DNA from 3 places in the Nicoliella sp. ESL1120 genome. Region 2 is predicted to be linked to each of the others. Evidence: riboswitches for the same ligand, from Rfam matches in the RefSeq annotation. Region 2 holds a riboswitch; each other region holds the start of a gene.
The links. A riboswitch is a leader RNA that binds a small molecule or an ion and turns the genes downstream of it on or off. The one in region 2 is predicted to bind thiamine pyrophosphate.

Region 1 (2,270 bases), 110 kb from region 2:
ACGTTCGTGAGATGGTAGTGAATGATTTTCCATATATTAAGGACTCGATATTAGGCCAAAGCGCTCAAGAAATATTGAACACCCCAGTTCCAATTGAAAATAAGGCAGTCATGTTTAGAATACTAGATTACATTAATGAACAATAATCAATGAAAAAAGGCAGTAGCATTCACGAATGTGATTACTACTGCCCTTTCATTTGATATTTAGTTCATTGTTAATCCACCATCAACAGTGTAATTTTGACCTGTAATCCCATCACTTTCGTCTGATCCTAAGAATACCACCATCTTAGCAACCTGTTTCGGAGTAGTTACTGATTTAAGTGGTGTTTGATTGGCAATTAAGTCAAACACCTCGGGAGTAGTAACAGCACTGGCATTAGTGGTTCTAAGTAATCCTCCTGATACCATATTAAAACTAATCCCAGCACTCCCTAGCTCGGCTGCTAAGTTTCTAGTAAATCCAATCAATGCTGCCTTTGCAGTGGTGTATTCATGGTAAGGAACCACCGGATTTTGAAACAGGTTCGTCCCGATATTAATGACCTTTCCATAATGATTTTTAATCATATTAGGAAGCGCACTTTGGGTAACGTTAAAAGCACCCTTCAAGGTCCCGTCAATTTGTTTTTGGTAGTCATCCCATGATAAATCTTGAAAAGCCTTTTGCTTAACGGGATCAAATTTAAACCCGACTAAAGCATTATTAACAACGACGTCTAGGCTTCCAAAATGATCAATTGCCTGCTTAACTAGTTCATCGATTTGACTTCTGTCCCTAACGTCGGCCTTGATCGCAATTGCATGGTCTGATCCAATTTCTTCAACTACTTGGTCAGCAGCGTCTTGATGATGGTAATAATTTACCACGACGTTAAAGCCCCGTTCACCAAATTGTTTCGCAGTTTCAGCGCCTAATCCTGAACTTGCTCCTGTAATTAAAACTGTTCTTGCCATTTGAAAAATCTCCTTAAAAGACTAATCGAATGAAGCAATAGCTTGATTTTATACACCTTTAATAATCCCTCCGCTAGCATTACCTAGATCAGGTTCATGGGTATCATCTCAGCCATTCCAGCACCCCATTAATCGGTATATTATTTGAATCCACTTATATATTAAGCGATAAAAATGAATTAATCAACTCCATATAAAAACACAATCCAATAACGAATTGTGCTTCATCTTAATTATTTAATAACTCGGTAGACAGCCTCCATTGGTTGGCGTTTCTTAGGCGTAATTGCTTGGTCACGATAACCAAAACTGACCATTACAGAAACGCTCCACTTTTTAGGATCGAAAGCTCCATAATCAGACAGAATCCGATCAATGTTGGCACGGTTAAAGCCCTCGATTGGACAACTATCAATGTCTAACGCTGCAGCGGCATCCATCATGTTCGCCAATGGAATGTAGGTTTGCTTTGAAGCCCAATCAAATAATTCTCGGTCAGTATTTAACTTAAAATCATTTTCCTGAAAACTAATGATTTTTTTAGAGAACGGTGAATCAATATCAAACGGGTGGCCTTGAACATCTTCGCTCATATGCTTAATATGAGGGGAATGAATATTCATATCCTTACGAGCTAAAATTACAACAAATTTGTCAGCGCCGTCAAGGCTCTTTTGCGCCCCCCAGGCATCGTTATACATTGCCTGCTTCAATTCTTTGTTTTCGATCAACAAAAATTGCCAAGGTTCAAGTCCCATTGAACTAGGTGATAATCTAGCGACCTCCATAATGGTATGCCAATCCCTATCGGAAATATGTTTGTTCGGATCATACTTTTTAGTCGCATACCTACGATGGGCTAAGTTAATTAAAGCTTCGTTTTTATCCATAATTGTCATCCTTTTTAATTGATATAATAATAAATTATCATTGATAACAATGTGCCGCAATTAATTCGCCCTCGCTCAGCTAATTATCGATCAGATTTTAATGGATTAGGCCTTTAAATCAAGGCATCATCATGATTAAGCGATAATTTGAAAATAATTATAAATAAATTAGATAAAACCCTTTACATTCTAATTTAATTGCGTTATATTATTATCAACAACAAATCAAAGGGGATGTTTCCAATGCAAACTGAAGGCTTTACCGCAGATTAAATTGTAAGGGATGTGTTTCCACCAATGAGATTATAAGTGAGTTACCCAGCTAATGAAAGAGAGGTACCTACCATTCACTTAAAACATCGATTTACCGCAGATTCTAAATAAGAAAGAAGTGTTTCCACCATTTTGCTAAATAAGATTC
Region 2 (2,270 bases):
TAAAGCCTAATACCACTAACAAACTACCAGCTAGTAGGATTGGTTTTCTAGAATGAATGCCAGTCAGCTTCATTACTCCTAAGTTTTGAGCAAATGCTGTGGTTGGGAACCCACCAATTAGTGATGACAAGATTGATCCCGCTGCTTCACCAGCAATTCCCTTTTCCATTCTCTTTTGGTCCACCTTAGTATTAGTTACATCAGCCGATGCTTCATATACTCCCAATGCCTCAATAATCGCCACACAGTAGGCAATGAAGAACGTTAAGAAGATGGTCCAATTAAACTTCAACATCCCATAAGGAAGGATGTGTGGTAAACCGAACAGTGGCTTAGAACCAACCGCTGATAGATTGATCATGCCAGTCAATCCTGCAATCAGATCACCAGCTACCAATGCAATTAAAAATGAATAGCGATGCCAAGCACCCTTTCCAAAAATCGATAAAAAGACTACGATTCCTGCGGTTACAATTGCTACGAATAAGGTCTTGGGTGATGCAAATGATGCTGCAGTCGGGTCCCCACCTAAAAATTCCGCTAGTGTAAAACTAGCTAATGAGACCCCCACTAAAAAGATAATCGTTCCAGTGATTGCTGGTCGAAGCCATTTAGTTAACTTGGACAATAAACCAGTAACCGCTAAAAAGAAGGCTAAGATCGCACTTAGTAAAATCGATCCGCCAGCTGCGGGTAACGTCCCCGTTTTTCCAGCATTGATCATCAACGCATCAAAAGCTGCGGATGGTCCCTGCACAATTGGAAGGCGAACTAACTTAGTGGCTTGAATAATCGTTACTAACCCAGATGCAATAAAAATTGCATTAACTAAATTAGTCGATAAGCTCAGTGATAACCCAGCTGTTGAAGCCACAAAAATTGGATCTAACCATACATTTGAAACAAAAATATGTTGAATACTTGCAAGAAACGTTTGCCCCCATTTTAAGTTTGCGGGATCCAAACTTTGCTTTTCCTGTTCATTATTCATGAAAACATCTCTCCTTAAGCATTTTGGCTTAATTAAACTGAGAACCCAATTCACAACAAAAAATTGGATAGTTTTTACCCACCATAAAAAGAATTGGATAGTTTTCATAAATATCCGCTGCATTCCTACGCTGGTACTAACCAGATCAGGTTCATTAGGGTCAAGGTTTTGATTAACCTAGTCTCAGCCGAACGGCTCCCCTTGCAGTTAATTAAGTAATTTGAGTATAGCATAATCAAACAACAAGCAAAAGTGACATTTTTAGATAAATGTTTCAAAAAATAGTGGATACTATAGTAACAAAAAAGTTATTTTATTTTTAGTGAACCAACCAATTCGCCTCCTAAAGAGTTGATTTAGCCATCATCCAAATTGTTATCAAAGCATAAAAAATAACCACCTTACGAAATTCGCAAGATGGTTATTTCATTATTTATTTTTTATAGCACTTTTTCCAAGAATGATTGTAATCTGGCATTTTTAGGATGATCAAAGATTTCTTCAGGCGTTCCTGATTCCAAAATCTTACCGTCATCAACAAAGACCACGCGGTCCGCAACTTCACGGGCAAAGCCCATTTCATGGGTTACGACCACCATTGTCATTCCATCCTTAGCCAAACGCTTCATTACTTGCAAAACATCACCAACCATTTCTGGATCAAGGGCACTGGTGGGTTCGTCAAATAACATGATGTCTGGCTTCATGGCTAAAGCACGGGCAATGGCGATCCGTTGTTTTTGACCACCAGAAAGTGATTGCACCTTTGCATCAAATTTTTGGGAAAGGTTAACAACTTCCAAGAGTTTCTTGGCTTGTTCAGCAGCTTCTTCCTTAGTTTCCTTCTTTAACTCAACTGGTGCTAACATGATGTTGTCACCAACTGAAAGATTGTTAAAGAGGTTGAAATGTTGGAACACCATCCCGATGTTTTCACGAACCTTATTCATATCGGTCTTTGGGTCTGCGATGTCCTTCCCATCAATGATTACGGAACCAGAGGTTGGTTCTTCCAACTTATTCAAGGTTCTTAATAACGTACTTTTCCCAGATCCGGATGGTCCGATAATTACGACCACTTCGTTTTTTTGAACTTGAAAGTCAACGTTCTTTAAAACGTGGTTGCTCCCGTAGTTCTTGACTAGGTTTTTAACGTCTACTTTAATCATAATCTAGTTCTCCTTTCACCCCATTTAGATAACCAGGTCAACAGCGTGATCACGATTAAGTAAATCAAAGCAACAATTGTCCAGACCTTAAATCCTTCAAGGTTTCTTGC
Region 3 (2,270 bases), 160 kb from region 2:
CTTCAGCATTTTTACAACCGGATGTATTCGGTAAGATAGTGACATTTTCTGGAATAAAGTTTAAGATATTTTCGGCTGCTGCTTCGGTTCTCCGCAATGCCATTGTGATAATTTCAGCCTTGGCATTATGAACTGCAGCATCAATTAGGTCGTATGAATATTTACCTGAACCTAAGATAAACCGTGATGTAAAATGGTGTCCGTTAATTACTAAATCGTCTTTAATTGCCATGTTAAATTTCCTCCTTATTTTCAACCACTGGTAGTTGCATGAGTAATCTTAAAATTGCGTTTGCTTGATGACCGGCACAAATAATTACCCGTGGTGCCATCAATCCCTCTGATCCACTCGTCTGGCCATCACCACTAATGTAGACGTTTGGGGATTGTTGTTTGGTTTGAATTTGATTTGCACCATGGACCCCCGCTAATCCGTTGCCCATTACTAATGATTTATCTGGAAAAGCACTGGTCGCCCCATCGAGTAGCATCGCCTTGGCAGCAGGGTTATCAAAAGCTTCACAAATAATGTCACAGTCAGCAAAGAGTTGCTCAATATTTTCAGCACTGACCTTTGTTTTAATCGCATCCACTTTAATAAAGGGATTAAATTCTAATAAATTTTGCTTTAATGCAGTGACCTTTGGCATCCCAATTTGACTGAACTTGAACTGTTGGCGGTTCAAGTTGCTTAATTCCACATCGTCAAAATCGATTAGGGTCAAATGGCCCACACCAGAACGCGCCAATGCAATTGCAATGTTAGATCCTAACCCGCCTGAACCTGCAATCGTAACGTGTGCATTCTTTAGGGCCTGATACGAGTTATCAACATTACGATCCTTCATCTGCATAAAAAAATCTTCAACACTGATTCCATCAATTTGAACCGTCATTGCTAACCACCTCCTACGAAAGAAATTAATTCAACGTGATCATTTGGATTTAAAGTAATTCCATCGATTTCATTGCGATGGACGATTGATCCGTTTAATTCGACCACAACGTTATCTTGATGCTGAGCATATTGAGCCAATAAGAATGATAGCGGTTTTCCCGCCAATGCTTCCACTGGCTTTCCATTAATGGTTACCAAAATAAAAACCTCCTTTCTAGACCCAAGAAAGGAGGTTTTTTAACGCACTAGTTAAGATTAAACCCCTTCCTTCGGTAGTATCAACTACATCAGGTTCAATGAGTATAATCTCAGCCAATTACTTGGCACCCCAGTGTTTAAATTATCATCACAATTGTAAATAAAAAAACGGTTCCCCTAGTAAAACCCAGGAGAACCGTCCTAATTATTCGATAATTAATCAGCGATAAAAGAACTGCATCTCCCTTCGCTGGTATTAACCAAATCAGGTTCAATGGGTATAATCTCAGCCAATTACTTGGCACCCCAGATACAATGTGATAAATATTTAATTTTGAACAACCTTATATTAACATTAAGGTGAAAAATTTGTCAATAATAAAATTTTAAGCCAAGGACAATTTGATAAAAAGCTAGCAACAAAAAAATATCTTATTATCGATCGATAATAAGATATTTTTTAATATTATCCATTTATACTTGCTTCTGATTTTCTTTGGCTAATCAATACATATCCACCAAATCCAACTGCCCATACAATTGCAGCAATGGCACCTACAACATCATCGGGAATGAAGAATAAACTAGCGAAGATTACCAAAAAGAAAGCGATGGTGAGCGGACTGGTAACATTGTACCAAGGCATTTTAAACCCATTTTCAATATAATCACTTGATTGACGATATTTCCGATGTGCAAGCATTGTTAATGCGTATACCAAGATATACATATCACTAGATGCACCAGTTACGATTGTAAAGACTGCTCCAGTCGCTGCACTAAGGCTCATAATTGGAGTGATCAATGCCAAACTAGCTGATAGTAAAATGGCAGCTGCCGGAACCCCAGAATTAGAGATTTTACCAAACTTTTCCTTCATGAAGCTGCCTTCCTTTGCTTCAGTCGCTAGTTGGTAAAAGTGACGACCAGCTGAGAAGATACAGCTATTTAATGCCGAAGCAGCAGAAGTTAGAACCACAAAGTTGATCACAGCTGCAGCAGCTGGAATTCCAACCAATTGGAAAACTTGAACGAATGGACTTTTATCTGGTGAAAGTGAAGTCCATGGAATAATTCCCATAATTACCACCAATGCACCAATGTAGAATAGTAAGATGCGAAGTAAGGTTTCATTAACTGCCTTCTTGATCACGTGCCGTGGATTCTTTGCTTC

Region 1: linked by a shared signal. The riboswitch ahead of ACSYTE_RS07260 (3-oxoacyl-ACP reductase) and the one ahead of ACSYTE_RS07855 (uracil-xanthine permease family protein) in region 2 are both predicted to bind thiamine pyrophosphate.
Region 3: linked by a shared signal. The riboswitch ahead of thiS (sulfur carrier protein ThiS) and the one ahead of ACSYTE_RS07855 (uracil-xanthine permease family protein) in region 2 are both predicted to bind thiamine pyrophosphate.

What each region holds. Positions count from the first base shown of each region.
Region 1 covers NZ_CP196384.1:82,657-84,926, reverse strand. Annotated here, with positions in the region: gene ACSYTE_RS07265 (type 1 glutamine amidotransferase) at 1-146, shown strand, start outside; gene ACSYTE_RS07260 (3-oxoacyl-ACP reductase) at 207-959, opposite strand; TPP riboswitch at 1,008-1,097, opposite strand; gene ACSYTE_RS07255 (NAD(P)H-dependent oxidoreductase) at 1,193-1,849, opposite strand.
Region 2 covers NZ_CP196384.1:193,155-195,424, forward strand. Annotated here, with positions in the region: gene ACSYTE_RS07855 (uracil-xanthine permease family protein) at 1-991, opposite strand, end outside; TPP riboswitch at 1,097-1,203, opposite strand; gene ACSYTE_RS07860 (amino acid ABC transporter ATP-binding protein) at 1,432-2,160, opposite strand; gene ACSYTE_RS07865 (amino acid ABC transporter substrate-binding protein/permease) at 2,157-2,270, opposite strand, start outside.
Region 3 covers NZ_CP196384.1:37,681-39,950, reverse strand. Annotated here, with positions in the region: gene ACSYTE_RS07005 (thiazole synthase) at 1-232, opposite strand, end outside; gene thiF (sulfur carrier protein ThiS adenylyltransferase ThiF) at 234-896, opposite strand; gene thiS (sulfur carrier protein ThiS) at 899-1,096, opposite strand; TPP riboswitch at 1,145-1,239, opposite strand; TPP riboswitch at 1,322-1,415, opposite strand; gene ACSYTE_RS06990 (amino acid permease) at 1,563-2,270, opposite strand, start outside.